DNA from 4 places in the Alteromonas sp. McT4-15 genome. Region 1 is predicted to be linked to each of the others. Evidence: predicted binding sites of a transcription regulator. Region 1 holds the regulator's gene; each other region holds the start of a gene.
The links. The regulator FNR, encoded in region 1, switches genes on or off when oxygen is low (the NO sensors DNR and NnrR bind a similar motif). The targets are predictions, from matches to a motif close to TTGATCTAGATCAA.
Positions count from the first base shown of each region.

Region 2: a site for FNR is predicted at 1,836-1,849, ahead of LHL20_RS20270 (GbsR/MarR family transcriptional regulator). Genes of this name have one in related genera too.
Region 3: a site for FNR is predicted at 1,821-1,834, ahead of clpB (ATP-dependent chaperone ClpB). Genes of this name have one in related genera too.
Region 4: a site for FNR is predicted at 1,239-1,252, ahead of LHL20_RS14240 (DUF3149 domain-containing protein). Genes of this name have one in related genera too.

Region 1 is NZ_JAJALG010000044.1:14,454-18,104, forward strand. Features, by position in the region: gene LHL20_RS19035 (heavy metal translocating P-type ATPase) at 1-933, shown strand, start outside; gene ccoS (cbb3-type cytochrome oxidase assembly protein CcoS) at 935-1,213, shown strand; gene LHL20_RS19045 (sulfite exporter TauE/SafE family protein) at 1,200-1,859, shown strand; gene fnr (fumarate/nitrate reduction transcriptional regulator Fnr) at 1,911-2,651, shown strand; gene uspE (universal stress protein UspE) at 2,822-3,651, shown strand, end outside.
Region 2 is NZ_JAJALG010000061.1:2,314-5,964, reverse strand. Features, by position in the region: gene LHL20_RS20280 (hypothetical protein) at 1-670, opposite strand, end outside; gene LHL20_RS20275 (GrpB family protein) at 1,031-1,606, opposite strand; gene LHL20_RS20270 (GbsR/MarR family transcriptional regulator) at 1,900-2,457, shown strand; gene LHL20_RS20265 (cytochrome ubiquinol oxidase subunit I) at 2,469-3,651, shown strand, end outside.
Region 3 is NZ_JAJALG010000055.1:9,019-12,669, reverse strand. Features, by position in the region: gene rluD (23S rRNA pseudouridine(1911/1915/1917) synthase RluD) at 39-1,022, shown strand; gene pgeF (peptidoglycan editing factor PgeF) at 1,027-1,752, shown strand; gene clpB (ATP-dependent chaperone ClpB) at 1,972-3,651, shown strand, end outside.
Region 4 is NZ_JAJALG010000021.1:18,713-22,363, forward strand. Features, by position in the region: gene prmB (50S ribosomal protein L3 N(5)-glutamine methyltransferase) at 1-272, opposite strand, end outside; gene smrB (endonuclease SmrB) at 360-980, shown strand; gene LHL20_RS14240 (DUF3149 domain-containing protein) at 1,009-1,134, opposite strand; gene LHL20_RS14245 (sensor histidine kinase) at 1,438-2,700, opposite strand; gene LHL20_RS14250 (sigma-54-dependent transcriptional regulator) at 2,733-3,651, opposite strand, start outside.

The DNA of each region.
Region 1 (3,651 bases):
ATATTGTTAAAACGCGCTGATGCACTTGAACAAATCACCACAATCGACACCATAGCCCTTGATAAAACAGGTACGCTTACAGAAGGTAAATTTACACTCACCCAACGCTGGTTTGCTGATGGTGTTGATGAAAACGGCGTTATGAACATTGCAATGGCACTAGAAATGCGTTCGGAGCACCCGATAGCCAAAGCATTTATTACCAAGAGCGAACCAGGCAGCCAACCGCCACATCAAGTAGAACAATTTACTGTTACACCAGGGGGTGGTATCACCGGTGTAATAAATAACGCACAATTTATGATGGGAAGTGCATCATTTGTAGAAGTCGACACTGCGCTTGTTCCAATAAACGCAAACGTGTATCTCACTGTTAACGGGAAGCTTTTAGGGGCATTTGAGGTCAGTGATACGTTACGAAAAGACACCAAAACCACCCTTAATGCCCTTGGGAAGCATAACTCACTTATTGTGCTTAGCGGTGATACCCAACACAATGTAGATACCCTATCACAGCACCTTCCCATACAGCTTGCAAAAGGTGGTCTTACTCCTGAAGATAAGTTTCACGAAGTACAGGCAATGCAAGCCAGCGGAAAAAAAGTGATGATGATGGGGGATGGTATTAATGATGCACCGGTCTTAGCTAGCGCCGATGTGGCTATAGCGGTGGGTAATGCAACGGATGTAGCGAAAACCGCCGCCGATGTTATCTTACTTGGCGATCAGTTACTTTCTGTTCCAGAGTTAATTACCACCGCCAAGCAAGTAAAACAAAAAATTAGGCAAAATATTGGCTGGTCTGTAGGTTACAACATTCTGATTCTACCATTTGCTGTATCTGGTTTGCTTTCGCCTTGGATGGCTGTGGTAGGCATGTCACTAAGTTCTATTATTGTGGTGACAAACTCAACCCGACTATTGAGTAAGTAGCATGAGCATTATTTACGTCCTTATACCCATCGCCATCATTATCGTGGCCGTCGCTATCGTTATTTTCTTTTGGGCTGTAAAGTCCAATCAGTTTGAAGACCTCGATCGTCAAGGCTACAGTATTTTGTTTGATGATGATCTGTCGCCAGAGGAAAAACAACTTGCAGAACAACGTAAGAAACTGCAAGAAAAAGAAGAATTAACTCACTTATCTAAACACACGAACACAGCGAAAACATCAGTCAATCAACCTGAAAACGAGACTCATGGAAGGCATTAATTACTTTTCTGCCTTTCTTATTGGCCTCGCAGGCGGCGTTCACTGTGTAGGAATGTGTGGGGGTATTGTAACCGCACTACGAATGGTTACCCCCAAAGGCATTTCCCCCTTCCCCTATACACTGACTTATAATATTGGGCGCATTGTGAGTTATACCATCGCAGGCGGTATAACTGGTTTTTTTGGAAAAATTGCCGCTGATTATATTCCCCTCGCGAATTATGCACTTTCACTGATTAGCGGCATCATGCTACTGCTATTGGCATGCTATCTCGGGCAGTGGTATACCGGCTTAACCAAACTAGAACGGTTGGGCAACGGAATATTTAAAAAAATACAGCCTTACTCTAAACGTTTTTTACCATTTAGGACGCCGCTGAGCGCCTTTCCCTACGGCTTTATTTGGGGATGGTTACCGTGCGGGTTAGTGTATTCGACATTAACATGGTCATTGGCTTCTGGCAGTGCCTTGCAAGGTAGCGCAATTATGTTCTTCTTTGGGTTAGGCACATTGCCTACACTGATTGCGACAAGCTTGGGTAGCCAATGGTTGATCTCAGGATTTAAAAACATATTGGTTAGACAAGGGATCGCGAGCATAATGGCTATATATGCTGTTTATCTGATTTATCGCGCAATCGCCTAAATCTTGCGGTATCATAACAAAGTAAACCCTGTAATTTGTGAGTTAGTATTTATGAGCAAAGGAAGCCAATTCTCTATACATTGTCAAAACTGCAGTTTCAGTCATTTATGTCTACCAGTGGCATTGAATAAGACAGAAATTGAGTCTCTTGATGACATTATTGAGCGTAAAAAACCACTCCATAAGGGCGATACGCTTATCCAAACTGGCGATACCTTTCGTTCACTCTTTGCTGTTCGCACAGGCTCATTTAAGTCTTTTGTTACAAACAAAGAAGGTGAAGAGCAGATAACAGGTTTTCACTTTCCTGGCGATATCATAGGCTTTGATGCACTACGTGAAAATCAGCATCAAAGCTACACGCAGGCTCTTGAAACTGCAATGGTGTGCGAACTTCCCTACGAAACGTTAGATGAAATGTCAGTACAATTTCCAAAACTTCGTCACCAGATTATGAGCTTCATGAGTGCGGAAATTAAGCAAGATCACGATATGATTATGCTGTTAAATAAACGCACAGCCCAAGAACGTCTCTTATATTTCATCTCGCATTTGTCTCAACGTTTTGAAGAACGTGGTTTTTCACACAGAGAGTTTCACTTAACGATGACACGTAATGAAATAGGTAACTATTTAGGTTTGACTATCGAAACGATAAGTCGCCTGTTAAGTCGCTTCCAAAAAGACGGTATTATCAAGGTAGATGGCAAGCTTATTACTATTTTAGATTTTGATCGACTTAGTACAAAACTAGAAGCGCTTAACGGTCCCAGCGTTGTGTGTAACGGTTAGGAACCCTAATCAACAACTGATAACAAGATTAAGATTGGCGCTTTGAAAGCGCCTTTTTTATTTATTGATCTAAAACAACTAACGTTTTTAGTATTGTCGTTTACACTTACCTTAAGCGTCCAACTTATTTATAAAACTAAATACTAAGCTTTTGTTTATAAGGGGTAGTTATGATTGAGTACAAACGCATCCTTGCTGTTGTTGATGCCGAGCGAGACAACCAACCTGCCTTAAGCAGGGCCTACGAATTAGCGTCAAAATTGGGCGCTTCAGTAACAGCCATGATGGTGGTATACGATCTCTCTTATGACATGACCACTATGCTTAGCCCTGATGAAAGAGAGTCAATGCGCGACGCCGTCACTAACGAACACGCCAAATGGCTATCAGGAGAGCTTCACAAGCAAGGCTATGGAGAAACTGATATTGTTGTTGAGTGGAATAATCGCGCCTATGAATCAATTATTCATTATGCCTTGGACAATCAAATCGATTTAGTGGTTAAAGCAACTAAGAAACATGATGACTTGGCATCCGTTATATTTACGCCCACAGACTGGCACCTGATGCGTAAATGCCCTCGTCCAGTATTATTGGTAAAAGAGCACGATTGGCCAGAAGGTGGCGAAATTATTGCTGCTGTAAACGTAGGTACTGAAGACGACGAACATGCTGCGCTCAATGATAAAATTACCGTTATTGCCAACGACTATGCGTCGCTTTTAAAAGGGAATGTCAATCTTGTTAACAGCTACCCTTCTACACCGCTAAATATTGCTATTGAAGTCCCTGAGTTCGACCCTGACACTTATCATGATGCGGTTAAGCAACACCACCAGAATGAAATGCGCGCCCATGCACTTAAATATGGTGTACCTGATAATAAATGCGTAGTTAAAGAAGGATTGCCAGAAAAGGTTATCCCCATGGTTGCAAAAGACATTGACGCAGAACTCGTTATCATCGGCACAGTTGGCAGAGTTGGCATTTCAGCCGCTTT
Region 2 (3,651 bases), on a different contig from region 1:
CGTTAAATACAATAAAAAGCAAAAATGTAGAATACAGTGACGCTAACGTAACAATATACCCAGAAGCATCTATCCCGCTTGTAAATACCATGCCACTAATAAGCGCAATAGGCGTATAAGATACACCGTTTTTCCAGTGTTTTAGTAACGCGTACCAAATCTGCTCCCCTTGATGGCGGGAAAGGCTCAAGCCTTTACAAAAATGGGCTAACACGTACGGCATTATCTGAGTAACAAAAACTAACACTCCTGCTAGCACTACGCTTATTGCCTCCATTGCGCCAAATCGCATGTTGCTAATGGGCACACTTGCTGCACTCACCTGCTGCAAGGCCTGTGTTATCCAACCCGCAACACCCATTCCCACCATGCTTAAAGCAAAACAGCCAATTAAAACGGGAAGAAACAGCGACTGTTGCAAGGAAAGCTCAGACAATACGCCGCTTAATGACCCCGTTCTGAACTTAGTGGTAACCACACACACCACAAGCGAAATAAGTGCGATATAAGCCGTCATCTTAAGGGCAAATAGTTCAAACGGTATCTTACATATCAAGTAGGACAGTAGCCCTAGTCCAACACTGATAGCGGGGTTTTCAACGATAAACTGTGCCATATCCTTATAGGCCCGAGCATGTTCTCGGTAAGAGAGTTGTGTATGAATATGCATTGGGTCGACCTCAGTAGCAGAATCGCAACTATAACGGTCAGATTGGACAAAAAAAGTTAACTTTGCCCCATTAGGTATACTAAATGAGACAAGGGTATTGCAAACCATACGAAGAGAAAGTGATTGTCATAAGAAGCTGGCGCTTTCTGGGTAAGCGAAACCATAATCACAAAGCAATGGAAACACGCGCTTAATTAACTTATTTCTTTGTAGATTTAAGGTTGTTCAAAGCCTCTTCAAAAATCATTACTCTGTGATCGTTAATTCTTCGGGCTAATTCCAGCGCTTTCTTACAATACTGCACAATGGCTTCAGCTTCAGTGTAGCGTTTTTAAAAGATTAAAACGCGCATTCAAAGACTTAAGCCTGGCTTAGGGACTTTTCCCAAATCCGAGCATTTATCATAATCAAGTCACACACTGGATCTTTGATTTCACAGTAAGCGTCTCTATCAAATCTAGTGTGCTTAGATAACGACTGCTTCAATCTGGCATAGGCTGTCGCCGATTCAGGATGATTTCGCAGAAAATCTCTGAATAACAGCGCATATTTATAATTTTTAGCACCTACTCTTCGAATATGGATATTCGCTTTGAAGCGCCATCGGTGAGTTATCCCCGGTAAGTAAATTTTTTTCCATTCATTTTCGTCAGATTCGTTTGGCGGCAGGTGATCTTTACTTAAATAAGCGTATGAGAAACCGAAGTCTTGTAAGGCAGCGTTGATTACTTCGCAAACCTCATCTGAAACTTCTTTTACGCCGATTTGAATGTCAATGCGATCTTTGGACGGCATATTTTGAATGGCAGTAGAACCAATATGCTCGATGCAAACCGCTAGTGTGCCTAAGGCTGAGTCTAAATCTTTTTTTGCCTGTTCAAATTGTTTAAGCCATATTTCCTGATAGGAAATAATATCAATAGGGTCACGTTTCATTGTCTTTGTAAGGGGATTCAGCCAATAGTGTTTGGACAAAAAGTCTAGGGGGAATGGTAGCCATGTCAATACCACGAAATTTTAATGAGACTAGTGAAAGCCCAATGGGCATGGAAAAAGCTATTGCTGTCGTCCGCTTCAGACAAAGAGCCTATCAAAGATATTTAAAAAACTAGCCTCAGTAATCGATATCCATCAAATGTGATTCCACAAACAAAAACAATAAATGTTGATCTAAATCAAACCACATTATAAACTTTCAGTAATTTCTGAAACTTCAGCAGGTAAAAAATATGAAGATGACTCCACTTATCACGTCTGCGGTTATGCACTTTGGGGAAATGGGTAGCCGATGGGGTTTTAATCGCACTGTTGGGCAAATATTGGCGCTTATTGTGCTGAACGAAGAGCCCATTTCAGCACAGGAAATTGCTGACGCACTGAATATTTCTCGTGGGAATACCAGCATGGGCCTTAAAGAATTGCAGTCGTGGCGCCTAGTAAAACAACATCTGGTCCCCGGTGAACGCAAAGAGTTCTTTGTTCCAGCCGGTGATATATGGACATTGGCTAATCGCGTTTTTGAAGAGCGAAGAAAACGAGAAATCGACCCTACTATGAGTTTACTGCGCGACCTTCTTCTCGACACGCCAGCAAATGAAAAAGAAGCCAATGCGCAAGATAAACTGAACGAAATTCACGATTTACTCGAATCAATTACGGCATGGTCTGAAGAACTTCAGAATCTTGGGCCTGAAAAGTTAAATACGTTGATGAAGCTTGGCGCTGGTGTAGGCCGCATGCTTGAGCTTAAGGATAAGCTTCTTCCGGGGAAAAACAGCGTTAACTAAGGGGGCCTTCTGTGGATGCATTCTTGCTGTCTCGATTACAATTTGCGTTAAATATTAGTTTTCATATTCTCTTCCCAACCATCACTATGGCGATGGGATGGTTTTTGTTTTATTTCAAAATGCGCTCTAACCTGTCTGGTCATCCTGTGTGGATGCGCATGTACCGGTTTTGGGTCCGTGTGTTCGCATTAAGTTTCGCCCTAGGTGTTGTAAGTGGCGTAACCATGTCATTTCAATTTGGCACTAACTGGCCGGGATTTATGGAAAAAGTGGGGAATGTGGCAGGTCCATTACTGGGCTACGAAGTACTTACCGCCTTTTTCTTGGAAGCGACCTTTCTCGGCATTATGCTTTTTGGTATTCGCCGCGTGCCTAATTGGCTGCATACCGCTTCAACATTGATTGTTGCCATTGGTACGACAACGTCAGCATTTTGGATATTGGCGCTGAATAGTTGGATGCAAACGCCGCAGGGCTATGAGGTGATCGACGGCGTGGTGTATGCCACCAACTGGAAAGAGATTATTTTCAACCCTTCATTTCCTTACCGCTTTGTACACATGATGCTGGCATCAGGCCTTACTGCTAGTTTCTTAATTGCGGGGCTTTCAGCGTACAGAATGCTTAAGGGCGATAATAAGCTAGCACCAAAACTAGCACTCAAAACGGCCACTTATACCGCTGCTGTGCTTATTCCTTTGCAAATATTTGCAGGTGATATGCATGGTTTAAATACCCTTGAACACCAGCCTCAGAAAGTCGCAGCGATGGAAGGCTTATGGGAAACCACTGAAGGCGCGCCTTTGCTTTTGTTTGCCATTCCCGATGAGGATGCAAAGGAGAACCACTTTGAAGTGCCTATTCCTTATGGAGCAAGCTTAATACTGACTCACGAACTAAAAGGCGAGATAAAAGGCTTAAACGAATTTGAAGGAGAGCATCCTCCCGTTGCGCCTGTATTCTTCGGCTTTCGCGTTATGGTCGGTATGGGCATGCTGATGTTACTTGTTTCATGGTTGGGTAGTGTTTACTTATTGCGCAACAAACCGCTCCCCACTTGGCTTAAGCGCACTTTTGCGGGTATGGCATTTAGCGGATGGGTTGCCACACTTGCGGGTTGGTATGTCACTGAAATAGGTCGTCAGCCTTACCTTGTCAGTGGCGTCTTAAAAACCGCTGATGCCGTTACGCAGC
Region 3 (3,651 bases), on a different contig from region 1:
TGTTATAATACTCTTTTTTAGACGCAATCAATGGTGTTATGACACAGTCGCCCAACACAATACAATTAGAAGCTTCAACGGAAGCTGCGCATTTTGGTTTACGGTTAGATCAGGTTTTAGCTGATTTGTTCCCTGAATATTCACGTTCCAAGTTAAAAACTTGGATCTTAGATGGGAACGTAGCGGTAAACGGAGAAGTTATCACAGTACCTCGCCATAAAATGGAGATGGACGAAGTGATTACCGTCAAGGCCGAAATGGACGTTCAAGTAACGAGCAAAGCACAAGATATTGCCCTCAACATTGTTTATGAAGATGACCACATTTTGGTAATCAATAAACCTGCTGATTTGGTTGTACACCCTGGTGCGGGCAATCCTAGTGGTACAGTACTAAATGCATTGCTTAATCATGTTCCCGATATCGATAAAGTTCCGCGTGCGGGTATCGTTCATCGTCTCGACAAAGACACTACCGGTTTGATGGTTGTGGCAAAGACAATTCCTGCGCAAACCCATCTTGTTGATCAGCTTCAACGTCGTGAGATGAGCCGTGAGTACGAAGCAGTTGCATTGGGAACTATGGTTGCTGGTGGAATTGTAGACGCGCCAATAGGTCGTCACGCAACCAAACGCACGCATATGGCGGTTCGCGAAATGGGCAAACCAGCCGTAACGCATTACCGCGTGATAGAGAAATTTCGAGCATACACGCATTTGCGCTTAAAACTTGAAACCGGACGAACGCACCAGATTCGTGTGCACATGGCGCACATCAAACATCCTTTGTTGGGCGATCAAGTATATGGCGGTCGTCCGCGTTTACCTAAAGGTGCATCGGAAGCGTTTATCAGTGCTCTTCGAGGGTTTCAGCGTCAAGCGCTACACGCAGCGCAGTTGTCTCTATTTCACCCTGAAACAGAAGAGTGGATGACGTGGAAAGCACCGTTGCCGCAGGATATGCAAGATTTGCTAAAGGCTGTGAAAAAAGACACTGAAGACAATCCACAGGATATGCTGTAGTTGTATGCCGGTGACCAAGACGATAGAACCACATTGGCGCTCGCCTGACAATATTGTTGCCTACACAAGTACGCGACTTGGAGGTGTCAGTCTTGGTGATTATCATGGACTAAACGTAGGAGCACATGTAGGCGATGACTTATTGCTTGTCAAAGCCAACCGAGCACTTCTGCCACAGCACGAAAAGTTAACGTGGTTAGAGCAGGTACACTCTAACCGCGTTGTTGCTTTACCAACAATTGATACAACTGCCGATGCCGCGTACTCACAATCGCCCAATTACTATTGTGCGGTAATGACTGCTGATTGCGTTCCCATTTTAATGTGCAATACCAAGGGAACAGAAGTGTCAGCAGTGCATGCTGGCTGGAAAGGACTAAAAAATGGCGTCATTGCAAACGCTGTCTGTCGTTTCGAAAGCGCGCCAAGTGAATTACTCGCATGGATTGGCCCGGCTATTTGCAAACAGTGTTACGAAGTAGATGAACGTGTTGCTGGGGTGTTTTCATCATATCCTGATGCGCTTTCTACAAGTAATTCAGTTGATAAGTATCTTTTGGACCTACCATTTATTGCACAAACTCAACTAAATGCTTTAGGCGTAGATAACGTAACTCAAAGTGAACTCTGTACATATTGCCGCAATGATCTTTTTTATTCTCATCGACATGCAACGCACCAAGGTAAACGTGCGACTGGACGCATAGTGAGTGTAATTGGCATAAAGTAAAAGGTAGTGCTGTTCTCGCAGCTGATTGGCCAAGTAGTGTGACTAAGCCATTTTGTATTATCTTTAGTTTGTTCTAAATCAATTATTTTGGTGTTTTTGGCCCCTTTCGGCATCTTTTTAGCCAAGATTGCATTTTCGTACTTGAATCATAAATCACCAGATCCCATAACTACATCATCGAATTAAAAACATTTTATGTTTTCTTTTTAGGTTGAGATTATGAGATTAGACAGATTTACCAGTAAATTTCAGCTCGCTATATCCGATGCTCAATCACTCGCATTGGGTCGAGATCATCAATACATAGAACCTGTGCATTTAATGACTGCCATGCTCAATCAGCAAGGCGGCTCAGTACGACCACTGCTAGACCAAGCTAATATCAATGTAAATGCTCTGCGTTCTGCATTAAGTCAAGCTATCGAACGTCTTCCAAGAATCGAGGGTATTGGCGGTGATGTTCAGTTAAGTAAAGACAGCGGTGTGCTACTTAATCTGTGTGACAAAATAGCGCAGCAGCGCAAAGACGAATACATCACGTCAGAGATTTTTGTACTAGCTGCATTGCAAGACAAAGGGCGATTAGGTGAAATTCTTAAGAGCTTGAATATTAAGCAAGACGCTATTGAAGCTGCCATTGACGATATGCGTGGTGGTCAAAAAGTCACAGATCCTAATGCAGAAGATGTTAGGCAAGCGCTAGAAAAGTATACGACAGACTTAACCGAGCGTGCAGAGCAAGGAAAGTTAGACCCTGTCATCGGGCGAGATGACGAAATTCGACGAACCGTGCAGGTGTTGCAACGCAGGACAAAAAATAATCCTGTGTTAATTGGTGAACCTGGTGTGGGTAAAACAGCAATTGTCGAGGGGCTTGCCCAGCGTATTATTAATGGGGAAGTACCTGAAGGACTTAAAAATAAGCGCGTGTTGGCGCTTGATATGGGAGCGCTGGTAGCGGGAGCAAAATACCGTGGTGAGTTTGAAGAACGCTTAAAAGCGGTACTTAATGAACTCGCTAAAGAAGAGGGGCGTGTAATCCTCTTTGTCGATGAGCTTCACACCATGGTAGGCGCGGGTAAAGGTGATGGTGCAATGGATGCAGGCAATATGCTCAAGCCTGCTCTAGCTCGAGGTGAGTTACACTGCGTAGGCGCCACAACGCTGGACGAATACCGTCAGTACATTGAAAAAGATGCTGCACTTGAACGTCGATTCCAAAAGGTTCTAGTGGAAGAGCCAAGTGTTGAAGATACCATTGCTATACTGCGTGGGCTTAAAGAGCGCTACGAACTGCATCATTCTGTAGATATTACTGACCCTGCTATTGTGGCTGCGGCAAGTTTGTCTCACCGTTATATAAGTGATAGGCAATTACCCGATAAAGCCATCGATTTGATTGACGAAGCCGCTTCAAGTATTCGTCTTCAAATTGATTCAAAACCAGAAGATATGGACCGTCTAGAACGGCGTATTATTCAGCTGAAGCTTGAAGAGCAAGCGTTGGCAAAAGAGACGGACGATGCTAGTCACAAGCGCTTAGAAATGATTGAGCTAGAACGTGAACAAGCGGAAAGTAAATATGCAGAACTAGAGAAAGTGTGGCTAGATGAAAAAGACGCCATGCAGGGGACGCAAACAATAAAAGGTGAGCTTGAGCAAGCTAAGCTTGACCTCGAAATTGCACGACGTGCTTCAGATTTAAACCGCATGTCTGAATTGCAATATGGCCGTATTCCTGAGCTAGAGGCTAAGCTAGAGCAAGCCGCAGAAAATGAAACTCGTGAAACTAAACTTGTCAAAAACAAAGTAACAGATGCAGAAATTGCGGATGTGTTGTCGCGTTGGACGGGTATTCCGGTAGCAAAAATGCTAGAAGGAGAGCGCGACAAGCTACTT
Region 4 (3,651 bases), on a different contig from region 1:
GTTTGTACGCGCTTAAGTACAAGCTCTGCAATTTTCTCGCGTTCACTTTTGGTTAACCGAGATGTCAGTACACTTTCACCGACTTGCTCTAAAATAGGGTGTGGCAAATGCAACGCCTGCATAACCAAGCTTGTCGCTTCGTCCCATGCATTGTCGGTACCATGACCAAAATACAACGCCGCATCATTAAATCGGCTGGTTGCCCATCGTGTCATATCTAACAAAGTATGCAGATCTTCAATGGCTTCTTCTAGGTAAAACTTATCGGTCATGGTGTTTGGGTACATCAACAATTACAAAGCTGGTATCATACTAACATTTAGTGTGTTCGCCCATGTTAATTTGCATATTGATTCATAATGAAAGCGTTTAAAAAAGAACTAAAAGCCTTAAAGAAACAAACTTTAGCTTCTAAACTGAACAATGCAGGTAGTATCGACCGTGTTGAAGAAGAGACCTTTTCATTTGCCGATGCAATGCAAGGCGTAAAACCCCTTCAACAAGACAAAATTGAACCTGATAAACAAGTCGCTCTATTTAACAAACGCCAACAGGCTTCAACAGCACACCTCACTCATAGCAAACAACTTGCTGCCTCATTTAGTTTTTCAGACATGTATCAGGCTGCTTTGCCGCAAGAAGGTCCAATGCGTTATTGCAGAGACGGCGAGTCTACCCACATTGTTAAGCAACTAAGACGCGGTGATTATTCACCTGAGATGATGCTAGATTTGCATGGTTTAACAAGAGAAATGGCAAAAGCGGAACTAGCAGCACTTATTCACTCTGCTAGAAAATCGTCAATTGACTGTGTAAGCATTATGCATGGTTTCGGGCAAGGCGTTCTTAAAGCCGCCCTGCCACATTACCTTGTACAGCACCCTCACGTAAGAGCATTTCATCAAGCACCACTGGAATACGGCGGACAAGCGGCACTGTTGGTATTAATTGATATTCCGTTGCAAAATAATAAACGTTAGAAAATTCACTGTAGCAAGTGATAAACGTTTATTTTTCCTCGTCAGCACTATTGTGCATAAACAGGTATGTGTAATACATCATCATGCCAACAATAATACCTATACCTAAAAGTGAACCCCACACTACTGGGTCTTTAATCATTGTCCACAACATAATCGTTCTCCTCTTTAACTGCATTAATCATAGAGAAAGAACAGCAGCCTAAACCTGATCTAGATCAATGCTGAGATAGCAATGAACCTGCATACACAGCATTTTTGATCTAAATCAAAACGCTGGGAAAGACGTGCTAATTACATTGTGAGTTGCTGAAATCAAAACTAAGTTAGCCACAGGAAAACAATTTTAAAAAAAAGTTATTGCAAATAATTATCATTTAGATTATCTTGTAAATGCCTGTTCGACGTTGGGTAAAAAACGGTCTTGGCTTAGCGTCGCTAAGGGATAGACGCCCGTCTATCCCTTATTTTTTTCAAACACGACGCGAACACATAACCCGTCATCTTGTCTATTTTGTATCACCAAATGTCCACGATGCGCATCAGTAATCTCGCGGCATAATGCTAACCCTAATCCACTTCCTGTCGCTTTAGTCGAATAAAATGGCACTAAGGCATTCGCCATTACGCTCTCAGACATACCTTTGCCTTTATCCAACACTTCAATCACGACTTGCGATGTGTTCTGTGTAATTACTAATTCCACATCGTCAGGTGCACTCCCCGATTCATGGGCATTTTTTAGCAAGTTAATGAGCAACTGCTCTAATTGGATGGCGTCGGCTTTTAAATCAACGGGTTCTGGCATAGACAACTTAAATGGATACTGCTGCGCTAATTGCGCTAAGACATCATCCCAGCTAATGGTGTCAAATACTGGTACCGGAAGTTTGGCGAATTTGCCGTATCCCTGCACAAATTGGTTTAGGTGGGCAATACGCTCTTCAATAGTGTCAAACACCCGAACCAAACGCGGATCACTATTTTGGTTACTCACTATCTTCCCACTGTGTAGCAGACTAGAGATTGGACCGAGTGAGTTATTGAGCTCATGGCTTATTACGCGAATAACCTTCTTCCAAACCGATACCTCTTGTCGATTCAACTCCCGTGTCATTTGTTTCAAAATAAAGAGCTTATGTGATTGGTTATTCAGTAAGAATGTCCCCTTTGCGATATGCCACGTTTCAACACCTTTGTCTTCAAGCGGTAGTGTAAATAGCCCTTCCTGACGGTTGTTCATCATATCGCCAAGTGCGCTTGGCTTTTGTATCAAAAGCGTGTCAATCAACTCACCTTCTAAGCGATGGGACGCGTTGAAAAAGTGCCTCGCTTGGTAATTACTAAACACTATTCGATTATCACTATTTACAAGTAACAACACATCAGGAGACGTTTGTAGTACTTTGTCTAACATAAGTTCCCGCTGATGAAGCCACTGCTTTTCTTTTCTTAGCGTTTCTGCAGTTGCGTTGAATAAGGCGCAAAGCTCGCCAAACTCATCAGAAGAGGTACGCGCCAATGTTGATGAATACTCACCGTCTTTAAAATTAAGTAGCCCTACATTAAGCGCTTGCAAGTTCTTATCAATAGGCTTTGTAAGTGTGTAAAAACAAAAACCGCTCAACACAAGTACACCACTTGTAATCAAAATTTTGGTTTCAACCGGCAAAGCAACGAAATACAGCAAAGGCGCAATACCAAGGGCGGTAGATGCCATTGCTGAAGCAATCAGTTTATTTCTAATGGTATTCACGATTTGTAATCTATCGCGTACTTGTCTAAACGACGATAAAGTGCCTGACGAGACAGACCAAAATGTTTAGCGACCTTAGCGATTACGCCATTGTAAGTCACCAAAGCTGCCTCTATTTCTACTTGCGTTGGCTCTGTTGTATTTGCTCTAGGCACTGTGCTTTTTGTCTCGCTTGACAATCCGAATGCGTCTGCTCCTAGCACGCCTTCAGGGTACAGAATGTCAACTCTACGACAGGCGTTTTCTAACTCTCTTACATTGCCTGGCCACATATGCTGCGTGATAGCTTGTTGGGCGGTAAGACTCAGTTCCCGACCGGGTAGAAAATGTTTTACCAAGGCTAATGCATCATCCCCACGCTCACAAAGAGGAGGAACATTTATCTCGATAACGTTGAGCCGATAAAATAAATCTTCTCGAAATGTGCCTTTCGCAATATCTGCCACAAGATCAGCGTTGGTTGCGGAGATAATCCTCACGGTAGTGCGCTGAGTTTTCACCGAACCCAACTTTTCGAATTCACCGGTTTGTAAGACGCGAAGTAATTTCACCTGACCAGATAGTGGTAAGTTTCCAATTTCATCTAGAAATAAAGTTCCACCATTAGCTGCTTCAAATCTGCCAATTCGGCTTTTATTGGCGCTTGTAAACGCCCCTGCCTCTGCACCGAACAATTCTGCTTCTATGAGCTCTTGAGGTAGTGCACCTGCGTTCACTTTAACGAAAGGCGCTTGATTTAACGGTGATTGTCGCTGAATGAGCTCTGCAATTTTCTCTTTTCCGCTACCATTAGGGCCAGTGATCAAAACTGGTACGTCAGACTTTGCCACTTGAAGTGCCATATCAACAACGCGCTGCATTGCGGCACTATCGTAAACCAGCCCGACACTTTGGGCCGCTTGCTTGGCGGTATCA